Regions from separate parts of the Variovorax endophyticus genome, predicted to be linked through region 2. Evidence: riboswitches for the same ligand, from Rfam matches in the RefSeq annotation. Region 2 holds a riboswitch; each other region holds the start of a gene.
The links. Region 2 has a riboswitch for cobalamin ahead of KV106_RS34385 (TonB-dependent siderophore receptor). Riboswitches for the same ligand answer to the same signal wherever they lie in the genome.

Region 1: another riboswitch for cobalamin. It lies ahead of KV106_RS12885 (TonB-dependent receptor domain-containing protein); the one in region 2 lies ahead of KV106_RS34385 (TonB-dependent siderophore receptor).
Region 3: another riboswitch for cobalamin. It lies ahead of KV106_RS33710 (TonB-dependent receptor); the one in region 2 lies ahead of KV106_RS34385 (TonB-dependent siderophore receptor).

The regions. Positions count from the first base shown of each region.
Region 1 covers NZ_JAHUTH010000008.1:185,890-191,568, forward strand. Annotated here, with positions in the region: gene KV106_RS12860 (FAD-dependent monooxygenase) at 1-153, opposite strand, end outside; gene KV106_RS12865 (sulfite exporter TauE/SafE family protein) at 324-1,145, opposite strand; gene KV106_RS12870 (cell division protein ZapA) at 1,708-2,052, opposite strand; gene KV106_RS12875 (hypothetical protein) at 2,049-2,273, opposite strand; gene KV106_RS12880 (ClcB-like voltage-gated chloride channel protein) at 2,365-4,086, opposite strand; cobalamin riboswitch at 4,192-4,439, shown strand; gene KV106_RS12885 (TonB-dependent receptor domain-containing protein) at 4,536-5,679, shown strand, end outside.
Region 2 covers NZ_JAHUTH010000037.1:9,272-14,950, reverse strand. Annotated here, with positions in the region: gene KV106_RS34400 (hypothetical protein) at 1-254, shown strand, start outside; gene KV106_RS34395 (class I SAM-dependent methyltransferase) at 390-995, opposite strand; gene KV106_RS34390 (ATP-binding protein) at 1,123-3,390, shown strand; cobalamin riboswitch at 3,465-3,721, shown strand; gene KV106_RS34385 (TonB-dependent siderophore receptor) at 3,908-5,679, shown strand, end outside.
Region 3 covers NZ_JAHUTH010000035.1:60,651-66,329, forward strand. Annotated here, with positions in the region: gene KV106_RS33700 (hypothetical protein) at 1-331, opposite strand, end outside; gene KV106_RS33705 (hypothetical protein) at 577-873, shown strand; cobalamin riboswitch at 921-1,206, shown strand; gene KV106_RS33710 (TonB-dependent receptor) at 1,348-3,543, shown strand; gene KV106_RS33715 (PepSY domain-containing protein) at 3,545-5,098, shown strand; gene KV106_RS33720 (energy-coupling factor ABC transporter permease) at 5,142-5,679, shown strand, end outside.

The DNA of each region.
Region 1 (5,679 bases), on a different contig from region 2:
GTTGCAGCCGATCTGGATGCCCGCGCCCAGGCGGGTGAATTTCTCGGCCTGTTCGTAGACCATGACGTCGATGCCGACGCGGCGCAGCGCCGCGGCCGTGGCCAGGCCGCCCATGCCGGCGCCGATGATGGCAACCGAAAGTCTCTTGCTCATGTCCGTTCCTCGTGTGGTTTGCGTGAACGGAATGGTCCTGTTTTCAGCCGCCGCGAACCATCGAGATTTGCTGGCGCTGGTTGAGAAAAACTGCGGCGCGCGCCTGCGCGACGCGTCGGCCGGGCGCGTCGTGGCGTCGAGAAAAGGAGGGGCGGAAGAGGGCCGCGCGCTCAGCCGCGCAGGCCCTTCCAGAGCATGTAGGCCGCCAGCAGGTAGAGGATGCTCGCGAACACGCGCTTGAGCTTCTTCACGGGCAGGTTGTGCGCGGCCTTGGCGCCCAGCGGCGCGGTCAGCACGCTGCACACGGCGATCACCGCGAGCGCGGGCAGCCAGATGTAGCCGAACGAGCCTTCGGGCAGGCCTTGCACCGACTGGCCGCTGATCACGTAGCCGGCCACGTTGGCCACCGCGATCGGGAAGCCCAGCGCGGCGCTGGTGGCGACCGCGTTGTGGATCGAGATGTTGCACCAGGTCATGAAGGGCACGCTGATGAAGCCGCCGCCCGCGCCGACCAGGCCCGAGACCAGGCCGATGGCGCCGCCCGCGCCGAGCTGGCCCGCGGTGCCCGGCATCTGGCGCGTGGGCTTTGGCTTGCGGTCGAGGAACATCTGCGTGGCCGAGAAGCCCACGAACAGCGCGAACACGATCGCCAGCGCCGTGCCCTTGATCAGCGCGAAGATGCCGAGGCTGCCCACGAGGCTGCCGATCACGATGCCGGGCGCGAGGCGCTTGACGATGTCCCAGCGCACCGCGCCGCGCTTGTGGTGCGCGCGCACGCTCGACACCGAGGTGAAGATGATGGTGGCCATCGAGGTCGCGATCGCCATCTTCACCGCGAGGTCGGCCGGCACGCCGCGGTGGCCCATGATGATCGTGATGAACGGCACCATCACCATGCCGCCGCCGATGCCGAGCAGGCCCGCGAGAAAACCGGTGCCGAGGCCGAGGACGGCGAGTTCGGCGATCAGGAGGGGGTCGAGCAGGCTGGTCACGTTCACGCCACGGACTTTCGGGTAAGGCAAGGGCGCCGTGCAGCGATGGCAACGGGCCTCGGGTCGAGGGAAAAAGGGAGGGGGATGGGCTGCAATGCTATCTGAAACGTAGCTGCGGCCCGGCGCGCACGGTCGCGCGCGAGCCAGGATCGGATGTATCGATGCGAATACAGCGTGGGTTCCTGGGGCGATCCCGCCATGCCGGGGATCGCCGATGTTCGATGCGCACTCAGCGCAACGAAGAGGAATAGGTGTCTGCGAATGGGCGCCAGACTCGCATCCTGAACCGGGGTTCAGGTGGGCGAGGGCAGCAAGACTTCGGGTTCATCTGACGCGAGATGATCACACCCGTCGAGCGATATACCAAGCCCGGCTCCGTAGAGCATTGGAACAAGGACATATAAAGCCCAACGCGCACCGCAGACAGGAACGATTTTACGCCTTCGCGCCCGGGCGCTTTCCGGTTTTTTGAGGGGAGTCCCTGCGGCGCGGGCAGGTTTGCATCGAAGTTCTTGCAGTGCGCGCCGATCTCTGCAAGCGAGAGAAAGAAAGCGCGTAACGCTTAAAGCAGATGCCCGTCGCCGGCCAGTGCCTGATCGAGCTTGTGGATCAACTGCGTGGCCTTCGGATCGACCGCGCCGTCGTCGGCGGGGGCCGCGGCCGGAGTCGGGGCCGGCTCGGCGGGCGGCGCGGCCTTCGCCGTGGTCTCCTGCGCCGCGAGATCGAAGGCCAGGTTCAGCGAGGCCAGCACCGCGATGCGGTCGCGCGCCTTGACCTTGCCCGCGTCGCGGATCTTGCACATGGCCGCGTCCACGCGTTCGACCGCGTCGCGCAGCTGCGCTTCGCCGCCATCGGGACAGCCGAGCAGGTAGCTCTGGCCCATGATCTGAACTTCGATCTGCTTCATGCGGGGGAATCTTCGGAGGGAGGTACGGCCGGCAACTGCTCGAGCAGCGCGTCGAGCCGCGTGCGCGCCGCCGCGAGCCGCGACTTGAGCGCATCGCGCTCGCGCGTCAGCGCATCGACCTGTTCCTGCAGCAGCGCATTCGTGCGCTGCACCTCTTCGTGACGCAAGAGCAGGCGTTCCACGCGCTCGGCGATCTGGTCGATGGGGCTGGAGGCGGGCATGGTGCGCGATTGTAGTTTCCCGTGAAAGCGGCGGTCCTCCGGGGCACCCGCCGCGCCTGGCACGGCATTCTGCGGCCTGCGCGCCGCGCCATCAAACTTCGCTGAGCCGCACGTAGGTGGCGAGCAACGCGCTCTTGGCGGCCACCCCCAGCAGCACCGGGTTGGCCGGGCTCTCGATCACCGGCAGCCGTTCGCCCAGGTGCTCGAGGAAGCGCTGCAGCGCCTCGCCCAGGCTGGTGTCGGCGGTGATCGGCGCGATGGCCTGCGACAGCAGGTCCGCCGCGCGCACCTCGGCCGCGGCCGTGCCGAGCGCGGAGAGGGGCACCACGCCGAGGTAGCGCTGGTTGGCGTCGACCACGTAGAGGTACTTCACCGGGTGCTGCAGGAACAGCCGGCTCATCGCCTCGCGATCGGCCTCGGGGCCGACCACCGTCTGCGCCGGCTGCACCAGGTCGCGGATGTGCAGCGAGCGCAGCCGCAGCTGCTCGTCCTGCTGCTCGCGCCGGCGCAGCGTGATCTCGTACATCGAGCCGGCGTTGGCCGAGCGCGCGACGAAATAGGCGATCACGCCGGCCAGCATCAGCGGCAGCATCACCTGGTAGTTGAGCGTCATCTCGAAGATCATGAGGATCGCCATCAGCGGCGCCTGCGTGGCCCCCGCGAGGAAGGCGCCCATGCCGACCACCGCATAGGCGTAGGGGGCCGACACCGCATGCGGCCACAGCGCCTGCGCGGCATGGCCGAACAGCGCGCCCACCATGCAGCCGAAGAACAGCGCCGGCGTGAACACGCCGCCCACCGCGCCCGAGCCGGCCGTGGCCAGCGTGGCGACCAGCTTGGCCGCGAGCACCATGGCGATCAGGGTCCAGGTCCAGGGCGTGTGCAGCACCGCGTTGACCACGCTGTAGCCATTGCCCCAGACCTCGGGCCAGGGCACCGACACCAGCCCCATCGCGAGCCCGCCGAGCGCGAGCCGCCACGGCAGCGCGAACGGCAGCCGCGCGAACAGCGCCCGGCTGCCCTGCAGCGCGCGCAGGAAGCCCGCGGCCGCGAAGCCCAGCAGCACGCCGAGCAGCGCGAACAGCGGGATCTCCGCGCCATGCAGCTCGGGGAACACCGGCATCTGGTAGGGCGGCTGGTAGCCGGGCAGGGCGCGCATCACGATGTTGGCGACCACCGCCGCGATCAGGATCGGGCCCACGCTCTCCATCACGATCGAGCCCAGCACGATCTCGGCGACGAAGAAGGCGCCCGCGATCGGCGCGTTGTACGCGGCCGTGAGGCCCGCCGCCGCGCCGCAGGCCACGAGCAGGCGCAGCCGCTCGACCGGGAAGCGGAACACCCGGCCCAGCAGCGAGGCGGCCAGCGCGGCGAGCTGCACCATCGAGCCCTCGCGGCCGATCGAGCCGCCGGTGCCGATGCTCACGAGCGAGGAGGCGCTGCGCACCAGCGTCTGCGCCACCGGGATGCGGCCGTCGCCGAGCACGATCGCCTCCATGTAGTCGGAGGTGGCACTGCGCACCGCCACGCGCTTCGCGAGCACGAGCAGGCCGCCGGCCACGAGGCCGCCCACGGCGGGGAAGGCGATGCGCGCCCACCACGGCAGCGCGCGCGCCATCGCGACCAGGCTGTCGCCGGGGCCGAGCACGAGGTGCTCGAAGCCGCGCAGCGCGGCGCGGAAGCCCTCGGTCGCGAGCGTGCCGAGCAGGCCGGCGACGATGGACCACAGCAGCATCGATTGCCAGCCCGATACGCCGAACAGGCGCTGCAGGGCGGAGCGCAGGCGCAGCAATGGCGAGGAACGCAGGGTCATGCGGGGTGGTGGTGATGGCATCCCATAGCCCGTCGATGTTAGTGCGCGGGACGCGGCGAGCGTCGGGCGCACGCAACTTTCGACTTAAGGCGCGCGGCGCAACGCCTAGAATCTCGCCCGTTGGTGCCTGCGGCGTGGTTCACGCGCCGCGGTTCAACGGGAAGCAGGAGTGAAGGGACCGGCCGCGCGCCGGCACCGAAGCCGCCTGCGCTGCCCCCGCAACGGTCAAGCAGACGGCGCCGCAAGGCGCCACCCTCTCCACACGAGCCACTGGGCGCCCTGAAACAGGCGCCTGGGAAGGCGGCGAGGGCCGGTCTGCCAGCCCGGATACCGGCCAACAAGGCGGTTCGCGCATGCTCTTCGCTTCGTCGATGCAGGCACGGACCAATGGCGCCCCGGGCGCCGGCGGGGAGGCCGGCAAGGGGCATAGACGTTCGTTCGCTCACTCCATGATTTCCTGCGTTTTCTTCTCGCGCCGTTCGCGCGCTCGCATTCCCGCGTCCCGCATCGGCATGCGCCTGGCCGGCCTGCCGCTGGCCCTGGTGCCGGCCTTCGGCGGCCTGCTGCTGGCTCAGTTGCCGCTGGCGGCCTCGGCCCAGACTCCGGCCGGCGCGCTCGGCGAGACCGTGGTCACGGCCAACCGCACCGCGCAGCCGCTGTCGGACCTGGTGGCCGATGTCTCGGTGATCGACCGCGAGACCATCGAGCGCAGCGGTTCCACCGGCGTGGCCGACGTGCTCGCGCGCCAGGCCGGCATCCAGATCGTGCGCAACGGCGGCGTCGGCAACTCGACCAGCGTCTACATCCGCGGCGCCGAGACGCGCTTCACCGCCGTCTACATCGACGGCGTGCGCGTGGACTCGCAGGCCACCGGCGGCGCGGCCTGGGAGAGCATCCCGCTGGCGCAGATCGACCGCATCGAGGTCTTGCGCGGCCCGGCCGCGGCGGTCTACGGCTCCGACGCCATCGGCGGCGTGATCCAGCTGTTCACCAAGCGCGGCGAAGAAGGCGTGTCGCCCTCGATCGGCGTGGGCGTCGGCAGCCACGGCCTGTTCCGCACCGAGGCGGCGATCAGCGGCAAGGCCAACGCCTTCGACTATTCGTTCGGCGTGGCGCACGAGGAAAGCCGCGGCTTCAACATCCAGCCGCTCGAGAAGCGCACGCTGCCCAAGGACGGCTTCACCAGCCCCGACCGCGACGGCTACAACACCACCTCGGGCAACGTGCGCCTGGGCTGGCAGATCGCGCCCGGCCAGCGGCTCGAGGCCACCGCGCTGTCGAGCGATACCAAGGCGCACTACGACGCCGCCAAGTCCGGCAGCAAGCCGCCGGCCTACTACCTCGACGACCAGAGCCGCAACCGGCTGCGCACCGCCGGCCTGACCTGGTCGGCGCAATGGAACGAGGTCTACAGCACGCGGCTGCAGGTGACCGATTCGCAGTCGGTCTACAGCACCATGCCCTCGTACTACCGCACCGAGACCCGGCTGCGCGGCTACCTGTTCCAGAACGAACTGCGCTTCGGTCCACACCTGGTGACGGCCGCGCTCGAACGCCGCGAGGACCGGCTCGAGAACGCCCCCACCAGCAGCA
Region 2 (5,679 bases):
CCCTGAGTTATGCCGAGATCAGAGAAAAATACGCTGTCCCTGCACGGCGCGGAGCGCTCGTCATTGCCAATGGAGTACCAGGCACCGTCTCGAGGGCACGCAATTGTTTCGTATGGGTTCGATTCGAGGGCAATGCCATTTCGAAGCCATTTCGACCCGATGAAATCAGATGGATCGGCGAGTCCCTGTTGAATACCGAGAAAGTCTCGGCCTGCAACGCCGACTTCTTCAAGCCGATTCCCTCCAACGCATAGGCCAATCATCCAATCATCCGCATCATGCTGTCACACATGGCGATATCCGGGAGAGACATGGAGGTCGACGAGGTCGCGGCGCGGTAAGCCACCGACGGCGGCGGCCCTGCACCCCTGCCCGCGCTGACGGCGTGCCTACGCGTCCGCGCACTCCAGCGCAAAGGTCGGCACATCCGCCTGGCGGCTCAGCCACACGCCGCCGCCCATCTCCTTGAACCCGCGCGTCAGCCCGCGCCGGTACACCTGCGCGCGGTGGCGGAACAGCCGCGGGTCGCTGAGCTCCTCGTCGACCACGTCCTGCTCGAAGTCCTCCTGCGTCACGGCCTCGAGGTAGAGCGCGCCCGCGCTGAGCGACCCCAGGTTGCGCAGCGCGCTCTTGAGGTCGGAGGGTTCGAGGTAGGCCAGCACGCCCTGGCAGATCACGAGGTCGAAGCGTTCCCTGGCACGGTAGTCGACCACCGAGCCCCGCTCCCAGCCGTAGCGCTCGCACAGGTACTCGCTGAACTCCACGCCGTGGTAGCTGGCCTTCGGAAAATGCAACCCGATGGCGTCGCGCCAGTGGCCGATGCCGCAGCCCATGTCGAGCACGCGCCGCACGGGCACGCGCAGGTACTTGAGGTAGGAACAGACGAAGGCCGCGAGGCGTTCGGCGTGCTGCGGGTCGACCACCTTCGTTTTCTTGTCGAAGTAGTAGCGCCGGTAGTAGGCCTCGTCGAAGGTCGCCGCGTCGGCAGATTGCATGCAGGTTGTCTTTCAGGGAGTGCGGGCAGGGACGCCGGCGCCATTTTCGCCCGGCGAGGCCCGGTTGGCGCCCCCTCGATGTCAGGCAAAATGCCGCATCGGTCCTCCCATCGCCCACGCACCGAGCGTGGCCCTCGTCTCCCTCAACGCGCGCAGCGCCTCCCGCCACTTGGAACGGCCGTCCCACCCCACGCCCACGCAGCCCGTCACCCTGGCCAACTGCGACAGCGAGCCCATCCACATCCCGGGCCTCGTGCAGCACCATGGCGCGCTGTTCGCGTTCGACGCCTCGACCCTCACGCTGACGCGCGTGAGCGCCAATGCCCGCGCGCTGCTGGGCGACACGGCGCCCGCCCTGGGCGAGCGCCTGTCGGCCGGCCACTTCATGGGCGACGCGCTGGTGCACGAGGCGCTGCACGAGGCCAACGGGGTGGCGGTCGATACCGGCGAGGGCTCGCCGATCAACCTCGAGGTGACGCTCGGCGAGCGCCGCTTCGACCTGATCCTGCACCGCATCGGCTACGAGCTGGTGGCCGAGTTCGAGGCCCGCGACGCCTCGGCGGACGCGGTCTCGGACTTCGCGCTCAAGGCGCACCGCGCGATGGACCGGCTCAAGCGCCAGGGTTCGATCGACGGCCTGCTCAACCTCTCGGTGGAAGCCGTGCGGCAGCTCACGGGCTTCGATCGCGTGATGGCCTACCGCTTCCGCCACGACGACAGCGGCGAGGTGGTGGCCGAGCGCCGCCACGAGGCGCTCGAGCCCTTCGTGGGCCGCCGCTACCCGGCCAGCGACATCCCGGCGCAGGCGCGCCGCCTCTACGTGATCAACACCCTGCGCCTGATCGCCGACGTGCAGTCGGCGCCGGTCGGGCTCGACGTGGCCGATCCGCAGCTGCCGCCGCTGGACATGAGCCACTGCACGCTGCGCAGCGTGTCGCCGATCCACATCGAGTACCTGCGCAACATGGGCGTGGGCGCGTCGATGAGCATCTCGATCGTCATCAACGGCCAGCTCTGGGGCATGCTGGCCTGCCACCATCGCAGCGCCCACCAGGTGCCCTACGCGATCCGCATGGCCTGCGACGTGCTCGCGCAGGTGCTGGCCTCGAACGTGCAGAGCCTGCTGTCGCGCGAGCAGGCGGGCCGGGCCTCGAGCGCGGCGCAACTGCGCGGCTCGCTGATCGAGGCCGTGCTGCATGCCGAGGACACCTTCAGCGCATTGATCGGCCTGGCGCGCCCGCTGGCCGATGCCTTCGACGCGCAGGCGGCGGTCATCGCCGAGCAGTCGCGGCTGCACGTGGAGGGCGAGATGCCGCGCGAGGCCGCGGCGGCGCTGATCCAGTGGCTCACCGCGTCGACGAACGGCGACGAGATCGTGGCGCTGCACGAGCGCGAGCGGCTGCCCGAGAACCTGCGTTCGCTGGGCGGCGTGTGGTGCGGCTTTCTCGCGCTGCGCTTCGACGCGATCGACAACGGCTGGCTGGTGCTCGCACGCAAGGAGCAGGTCGAGACCATCAGTTGGGGCGGCAAGCCCGAGAAGCACTACGTGAGCGGCCCGCTCGGGCCCCGGCTCACGCCGCGCGGCTCCTTCGACGTCTGGAAGCAAACGGTGCGCGACACCAGCGTGCCGTGGGGCGTCAACGACCTCGACTTCGCGCGCCAGCTGCGCGACGAGCTGATCCGCGCCAGCGCGGCGCGGCTGGCCGACACCTTCAAGGCCCGCACCGAACTGCTGGCCGTGCTCGGCCACGACCTGCGCGACCCGCTGCAGTCGATCACGATGGCGGCCAAGCTGCTCGAGCGCAGCCTGCCCGACGGCAGCAACGCCGGCGCGCGGCTGGGCCAGCGCATCCAGACCTCGAGCAGCCGCATGGCGCGGCTGATCGGCCAGGTGCTCGATGCCTCGCGCTTGCAAACCGGCATGGGCCTGCAGGTGGTGCCGGCGCAGATCGACCTGGCACGGCTGCTGGAAGATGCGGTCGACGAGTCGCGCACCGCCTACCCCGGCTCGCAGCTCGAGCTGGAGGCACCCAAGACGCTGCCCGTGCTGGCCGACCCCGACCGCATGGCGCAGTTGATCGGCAACCTCGTGAGCAATGCGCGCCACCACGGCCTGCCCGGCGAGGCGGTGCGCGTCCGGCTCGAGCAGGTCGACGCGCACGTGGTGTTCAGCGTGGCCAACCGCGCGCCGCCGATCGACGCCGCGCTGGTGCCCGATTTGTTCAGCGCCTTCAAGCAGCGCAGCGTGCCCAACGAGCGCAACAAGGGCGGACTGGGCCTGGGGCTGCACATCGCGCAGGCCATCGTGCGCTCGCACCGCGGCAGCATCGGCTATGCGCACGACGACGGCTACGTGGTGTTCACCGTGCGGCTGCCACACACGCCCACGCCCTGAGCTTTTCGCGCCGGGCGGCGCAAGACCCGCTCCTATAATCCGCCCCGCCGGCCGATGCAAACGAAAGCATCACCCAAGCCGGCGTGCGCGAAGGTGCGCCGGTCCCGTGACCGGCGTTAAACGGGAAGCAGGTGACGAGCTCCACGGGGCCCCATTCCTGCGCTGCCCCCGCAACGGTCGGCGGATTCGCGGTCCTCACAGTCGATGCCTTCGCGGGCACCGGCGGCCACTGTGCCTCGGCATGGGAAGGCGAGGATCGCGGCAGCGAAGCATCGCTCGATGCCTCGCGGCGCTCCGCAAGCCCGGATACCGGCCTTCGCCTCGTTCGGTCGCTGCGGGAGTGCAGGCAAGCCGGGCCGGTCACGCGTGGGCGCGGACCCGGTCGCTTGCAGCATCCATCGGCGCCCGGTTTGTTCTCATGGCCCGCGGGAGCGCGGGCCCGAAGGAAGCCCACGTGCGCAACATCTCCAGGCGCGGTCGCGTCAGACCCCACCAAGCCCTCATCGGATCCGGCGTCATGCTGCTCGCCTCGGTCGCTTCGGCGCAGGATGCCGAGGGCGCCGGCTCGCTGCCGCCCACCACCGTCAGCGACCGCAAGACCATCTCCACCGCCACGCGCCAGGAGGCCGACACGCTGCGCCTGCCCTTCGCCACCTATTCGGTCGAACGCGCGCAGCTCGACGCGGTGGGCGCCGTCACGCTCGAGGACACGCTGCGCAGCGTGCCGGGCCTGCAGTACGGCACGCAGGGCAACTACTACTCGCGCTTCGAGACCCGCGGGCTGCGCGACACGCAGGACGTGCTGGTGCTGATGGACGGCGTGCCGCTGCGCCTGCTGCAGGGCAATGCCGACATCACGCTGATCGCGCCCGACCTGGTGGACCGGCTCGAGTTCATCAAGGGCCCGGCCTCGGCGCTCTACGGCAAGAACGCGATCGGCGGCGTGGCGCAGTTCTTCATGAAGCCCGAGCGCGCGGGCGGCAGCCTGACGGCCACCATCGGCAGCCACGGCCGCCTCGACGGCAGCCTGCGCTACCGCTGGGACTTCGAGCGCGGCAACCTCTACGTGGGCGTGGCCAACAGCGACTACAACGGCTTCCAGCGCGATGCCGGCCGCGCGCAGTCGGCCCTGCTGGTCGGCGGCGACTTCGCCGTCACGCGCAACTGGACCACCGGCTTCCAGCTCTACGACACGCGCGTGCGCGGCGACCGCGGCTCGATCGTGCCGCTGGTCAACGGCAAGCCGATCTTCGGCATCACCTCGCGCGACAACTACGGCATTCCCGACTCCTACGTCACGGGCGACTACCAGTCCTTCTCGTGGAAGAACCGCTTCGAGCTCGGCGCCGGTTGGTCGATCAACCACCTGAGCAGCTTCGCGCGCTACAACCGCTTCTTCGCGGGCGGCATCACCATCGTTCCGCCGCCCGCGGCCGTGAGCAAGGGCTACTCGGAGAGCTACACCGCCGACCGCGGCGTCTACCACGAGCTCGCCGCCACGCACCTGATGGCGGGCAAGGGCTGGAGCAACGAGTTCCAGGCCGGCTTCAACCTCGAGCGCGGCTGGCAGGGCCTCGACTCGCCGAGCTTCAGCAACGCGCCCACCTACCGCGGGCCGTTCTACGACATCCCCGTGAGCAATGTGCGCAACGATCCGCGCGGCGTGCGCGGCAGCATCACCTCCTCGCGCTTCGACCAGGAGGTGCGCAGCGTCTACCTGCAGGACCGCTTCGAATACGGCCCGGTCGGCTTCACGCTGGGCGTGCGTCACGACCGCTTCGAGCAGACGCTCGGCCGCACAGGCACGCAGGTGATCTCGGCGCAGGAAGGCAGCCACACCAGCCCGCGCGCCGGCGTGGACTGGCTGTTCCTGCAGGGCGATGCCTCCTCGCACGCCGTGTTCGCGAACTGGAGCGAAGGCTTCCGGCCGCAGGCCGTGGCGCTCAACACGCGCGGCGGCGTGGTGGTGCCCGACATCCTACGGCCCGAGATCACGCGCAGCAAGGAAGTGGGCGTGAAGGGCCGCGCGGCGGACGACCGCTGGAGCTATCAGGTCAGCCTGTTCGAGGCCGAGAAGATCGACGGCCAGCGCTCCTACCGCAACGGCCCCGACTCCTTTGTCTTCAGCAACGCGACCTCGCGCACGAAGGGCATCGAAACGCAGTTGCAGTTCCAGCTCTCGCCGCGCTGGAACGGCTACCTGCACTACACCTGGCAGGACGCACGGCTCAAGGACTTCCAGACCTACACCGACAGCGGCGCGCGCAGCACCAACTTCGGCGGCTACCG
Region 3 (5,679 bases), on a different contig from region 2:
GGCGTTCGGCGTCTTCCTGTTCCTCGGTGCGTACCAGCAGCGCCGTGTGGCCCTCGCGCGCGAGCTTGGTGTAGGCGCGCACGGTCGCGCCATCGGTGCCGGCCGAGGGCAGGGGGTTGTCGGCCTCCTTCACGGTCGGGGTGATCTCGGCCAGCACGGTGGCGGGCGGCAGCAGGTAGACGTCGTCGCCGCTCACGCCCTGTTCGATGAGCTGGCGGCCGATCCGGTCGGCGTCCTCCGCGCTCGGGAACATCACCATCGAGTAGCCGGTGGGATAGAACGCGCCGCCGATGCTCGATGTCATCCGCGATTCCAGGCTGAACTGCTTCATTGGGGGGCCTCCTGTGTGTCTTGGCTGGCTGCTGATCCGCTTCGAAACTAGGCCGCGCACCGGCACTCGCATGTAGGAGAAGCCCGGGAGCTGGGAACGGTGGGCGCCAACGCCCGTCGCAGGAGGCCCACAGGGTTTTCGCCGGCGGTGAACGTGATCGAGTACACGCGCGTTGTGACAGGGCGTGTCCACGATCCCGGCGGCGCGCCCCCATCATCGCCAACGCCCACCTTCCAGAGCTTCGCGTGAACACCATCCCCGCCACCCTGTCGCCGTCGCCCCGCAACCTCGCGCTGACCGTCCACGAGCTGGAGCCCGGCGAGTTCTACTGGGTGCTGATGGAGGCGGTCGACGATGCCGCGGGCGAGGGCGCGGTGCATTCCTACCTGCCGCTCGAAGCGGCCATCGAGCCGCACACCAGCTATTCGAACGCGCTGGTGGCCGGCGTCAGCGTGCTGCGCCGGCTGTTCGGCACCGAAGGCCCCGGCCGGCCGCAGGACACCCGCACGCCCGACGAGCCCGCGCGCACCCGCTCCCTATAATTCCCGCCGTTCGGTGCGGCCATTCTTCCGAGGAAGGAAGGACGCACCGGCACCACGGTTCGAAGGTGCCCCGCCAGCCATGCATGCCATGGCCACGGGGTTAAACGGGAAGCAGGTGCGACGCGTCGGTTCACGGATCGACGCCTCCATTCCTGCGCTGCCCCCGCAACGGTCAGCGGATCTGGACGTCCTTACGCCATGCCCCCAGGGCATCGGCAGCCACTGCGCCCCCAAGGCGTGGGAAGGCGAGGGCTTCCGCAACGGCGCTGCAGTATCGACTGCGCGCCGCTGCGCTCCGCGAGCCCGGATACCGGCCTTCGTCACCGCCTCGGACGCTGCGGGAGTGCGTGTCCGGGCCGCCGGCCGGCGAAGCGCTTGCTTTTCCCGCCGCCGGTCCCGGCCATCGATCGACTTCCCGCCGTGTCCACGTTCGGTCAGAGAACCTGCGGGGACGCGGGTCGGAGGAGAAGTCACATGGATCACGCATCGCCGTCGGGCGATCGCACGGGCGCGGCCGGCCGCCGCCCGCACCGCCACCGGGGTCGCCCCGCCGCCCGCCGCCTCGGCGGCATGTCCGCCGCCATCGGCCTCGCCTTCGGCGCCGGCAGCAGCTTCGCGCAGCAGGCCGCCCCCAGCCTGCCGCCGGTGCAGGTCGAGGCCGGTGCCCAGACCGCGCTGTCGCTCGCCGAGCCCACGCAGACCGGCAGCCGCCTCGGCCTCACGCCGCTCGAGACGCCCGCCAGCATCGAGGTGCTGACCGGCGAGACCATCCGCGCGCGCGGCGACGTCTCCGTCATCGAGGCGGCCACCCGCGCCACCGGCATCACGGGTTCGCCCGCGCCGGGCAACGGCAGCACTTCGATGGCCGCGCGCGGCTTCTCGGGCCATGGCTCGGTGATGCAACTGTTCGACGGCACGCGGCTGTTCGCGGGCGCGGGCACCGTCACCTTCCCGTTCGACACCTGGTCGGTCGACCGCATCGAGGTGCTGCGCGGCGCGGCCTCGGTCATGTACGGCGAAGGCGCGATCGGCGGCGCGATCAACGTGGTGCCCAAGAAGCCCACGCGCGGACCGGTCCACAACGAGGCGCTGCTGAGCTACGGCTCCGACGCCACGCGCCAGGCCGCCTTCGGCAGCGGCGGCGCGATCAACGACAAGCTTTCGTACCGCTTCGACATCAGCCACCGCGCCACCCACGGCTTCATGGCGCGCGGCGAGGGCGAGAGCCTGGCCGTCGGTGGTGCGCTGCGGCTGGACGTCTCGCCCGAGCTGCAGTTCACCCTGTCGCACGACGAGGGCCGCCAGTCGCCGCAGCGCTACCAGGGCGTGCCGCTGATCGACGGGCGCCTCGACGGCCGGACCCTGCGCCAGAACTACAACGTCGACGACGCCGAGCTCAAGTACGACGACAAGTGGACCCGCCTCGACGCGCTCTGGACGCCCAGCGATGCCGTCACCGTGCACAACCAGCTCTACCGGCTCGCGAGCCAGCGCCACTGGCGCAACAGCGAGACCTACACCTTCAATGCCGCCACGCGCCGCGTGACGCGCGGCGACTACCTCGAGATCGGCCACGACCAGGAGCAGGTCGGCAACCGCACCGACGCCACCTTCCGGCACGAACTGTTCGGCATGAAGAACCAGGTGCTGGTGGGCTTCGACGTGAACCGCATCGACTTCCTGAACTCGAGCGACTCGCCCTACGGCGGCCGCTCGGTGGTCGACCCCTTCGTCTTCCTGCCCGGCTACTACCAGTCGCCGTCGCCCTACCTGCCGCGCTACCGGACCCGCACCAGCACCTATGCCGTGTTCGCCGAGGACAAGCTGGCCTTCGACGAGCGCTGGTCGCTGGTCACCAGCCTGCGCTGGGACCATGCGAAGGTGGCGCGCACCGACCTGGCCAACGCGGCCAACAGCCTCACGAAGACCTTCGAGTACGCCACCGGCCGCATCGGCGCGGTGTATGCGCCCGATGCCTCGCAGTCCTTCTATGCGCAGCTGGCGCACGCGGCCGATCCGCTGACCTCGCTGATCAGCACCTCGACCACGCAGGCGCCGTTCGACCTCAGCACCGGCAACCAGGTCGAGGTCGGCTACAAGCGCCAGCTGGCCGACAACCGCGGCGCCTGGACCGTGGCGGCCTACCGCATCGAGAAGAAGAAGCTGTTGTCGCGCGACCAGAACAACCCCACCGTCTCGCAGCAGGTCGGCAAGCAGTCGTCCGAGGGCATCGAGGCCACGCTCGACCTCGCGCTGACCCCGACGCTGCGGCTCGAGGCCAATGCGGCCAAGCTGCGCGCGCGCTACGACGACTTCAACGAGGTCGTCAGCGGCCGGCTGGTCTCGCGCGCCGGCAACACGCCGTTCGGCGTGCCCGAGGAAGCGGCCAACGTGTTCCTGCACTGGCATTTCCTGCCGCAGTGGGAGGCCGAGTTCGGTGTGCGCTACGTCGGTTCGCGCCAGGTCGACGCGGCCAACTCGCGCAAGATCGGCTCCTACACCGTGGCCGACGCCTCGGTGAGCTGGCAGGCCAACAAGTCGCTCAAGCTCGCGCTGCGCGGCTACAACCTCGGGGACCGCCGCTATCCGCTGTCGTTCTCGAACAGCGGCAACCAGTGGCTGCTGGGCCGTCCGCGCTCCTTCGAGCTGTCGGCGCTGGTGAACTTCTGAGATGACGCACGCCGCGCGCCGCGCCCGCGCCGACCGCACTGCCTGGCAGCGCGCGTGGCCGCTCGTGCGCCACTGGCTCTACTGGACCCACCGCTGGCTCGGCATCGGCGGCTGCCTGCTGTTCGTCATGTGGTTCGTCTCGGGCGTGGTGATGATGTACGTGGGCTATCCCACGCTCACCGAGGGCGAGCGGCTCGCGGGCCTGCGCGCGCTCGACGTCGGCCAGGCCCGGGTCTCGCCCGTGGCCGCGCTCGAGGCCCTGCCCGAAGCAGCGCGCCAGCAGCCGCCGCGCCGCGTCGCGCTCGAGATGCAGGGCGGCGCGCAGCCGCAGCCGGTGTGGCGCATCGTCGATGCGCGCGGCGGCCGCCATGCGGTGTCGGCGCGCGACGGCCGGCTGCTGGCCGGCACCGACGCCGCGCAGGCCGAGGCGGTGGCGCGCGACTTCTCGGGCCAGCCCGCGGCGCGCTGGGCCGAGACGTTCGAGCGCGACCAGTGGACCGTGCCGCAGGGCCTGAATCCGCTGCGCCCGCTGCACCGCATCGAACTCAACGACGCGGCCGGCACCGAGCTCTACGTGTCGGCGCGCACCGGCGAGGTGGTGCGCGACACCACGCGCTCCGAGCGCTTCTGGAACTGGCTCGGCTCGGTGCCGCACTGGATCTACTTCACGCCGCTGCGCGCCGATCCGCCGCTGTGGCACGACGTGGTGGTGTGGCTCTCGGCCGCCTGCATCGTCTCGGCCGTGACCGGCATCGTGATCGGGATCCTGCGCCTCCGGCTGCGCCGGCGCTTCCGCAACGGGTCCGTCACGCCCTACACCGGCTGGATGGCCTGGCACCACATCGCGGGCCTGGTCGGCGGCTTCTTCGTGCTGACCTGGATCGCGAGCGGCTGGCTTTCGATGAACCCGAACCGCTGGTTCGAGCGCAACCCGGTCGACGCGGCCGCGATGGCGCGCTACACCGGCGGCGAGATATCGACCTTTCCGTGGCCGCCCGCCATGCCGCCGGCGGGCGAGGGCGCCGCTGCACCGCGCGAGGCGCTGTTGCAATGGTTCGACGGCCGGCCTCTGCTGCAGTTGCGCGATGCGCAGGCACGCGTGCGCGTGCTCGATGCCGCGAGCGGCGCGCCGGCCTCGATCGCGCGCGAGGACATCGTGCGCGCGGCCGCCCGGCTGCGCCCCGGCGCCACGGTGAGCCAGGCCGTGCTGCAGACCGCCTACGACTTCCACTGGTACGGCCACCACCGCGAGCGCGTGCTGCCGGTCTGGCGCCTCGAGTTCGACGACCCCGCGCGCACCCGGCTCTACATCGACCCGGCCAACGGCCAGCTGGCCGGCAGCAGCGACCGCAATGCGCGGCTGCGGCGCTGGCTGTTCAACGCGGCCCACAGCCTCGACTTCCCCTGGCTGATCCAGTACCGGCCGGCGTGGGACCTGGTGGTGTGGCTGCTGTCGATCGTCGGCGCCGTGGCCTCGGCCAGCGGCGTGGTGATCGGCTGGCGCCGGCTGCGGCCGCGCACGCGTTCTCCCACCGTGGCGCTCGCGCGTCCATGATCCAATCCACTTTCGCACTGCGGTGCCCTCCAGGAGCTGTTCCATGCACATCGAACCCGGTCTCGTCGACACGACCAAGATCTTTCTCAGCTATGCCACCGGCGCCGCGGCGCTCGCCTACACGGGCAAGGTCGCTTTCGACACCCTGCTGAAGGACGGCCTGGTCGCCCTGGCGCTGCGCTCGGCGATCGCCGTGGCGCTGGTGTTCTGTTTCTTCGAGGTGCTGCCGCACCACCCGGTGGGTGTATCGGAAGTGCACCTGATCCTCGGCACCACCTTGCTGCTGGTGTTCGGGCTCGCGCCCGCGGCCATCGGCCTGGCGGGCGGGCTGCTGGTGCAGGGCCTGTTCTTCGAGCCGCAGGACCTGCCGCAGTACGGCATGAACGTCACGACCCTGCTGGTGCCGCTGTTCGCCACCGCGGTGCTGGCGCGCCGCATCATTCCCGAGAAACTGGCCTATGTGGACATCGGCTACCGCGAGGCCTTCAAGCTGTCGGTGGCCTACCAGGGCGGCATCGTGGTGTGGGTCGGCTTCTGGGCGCTCTACGGCCGCGGCACCGGGCTCGCGAACCTCGGCGAGA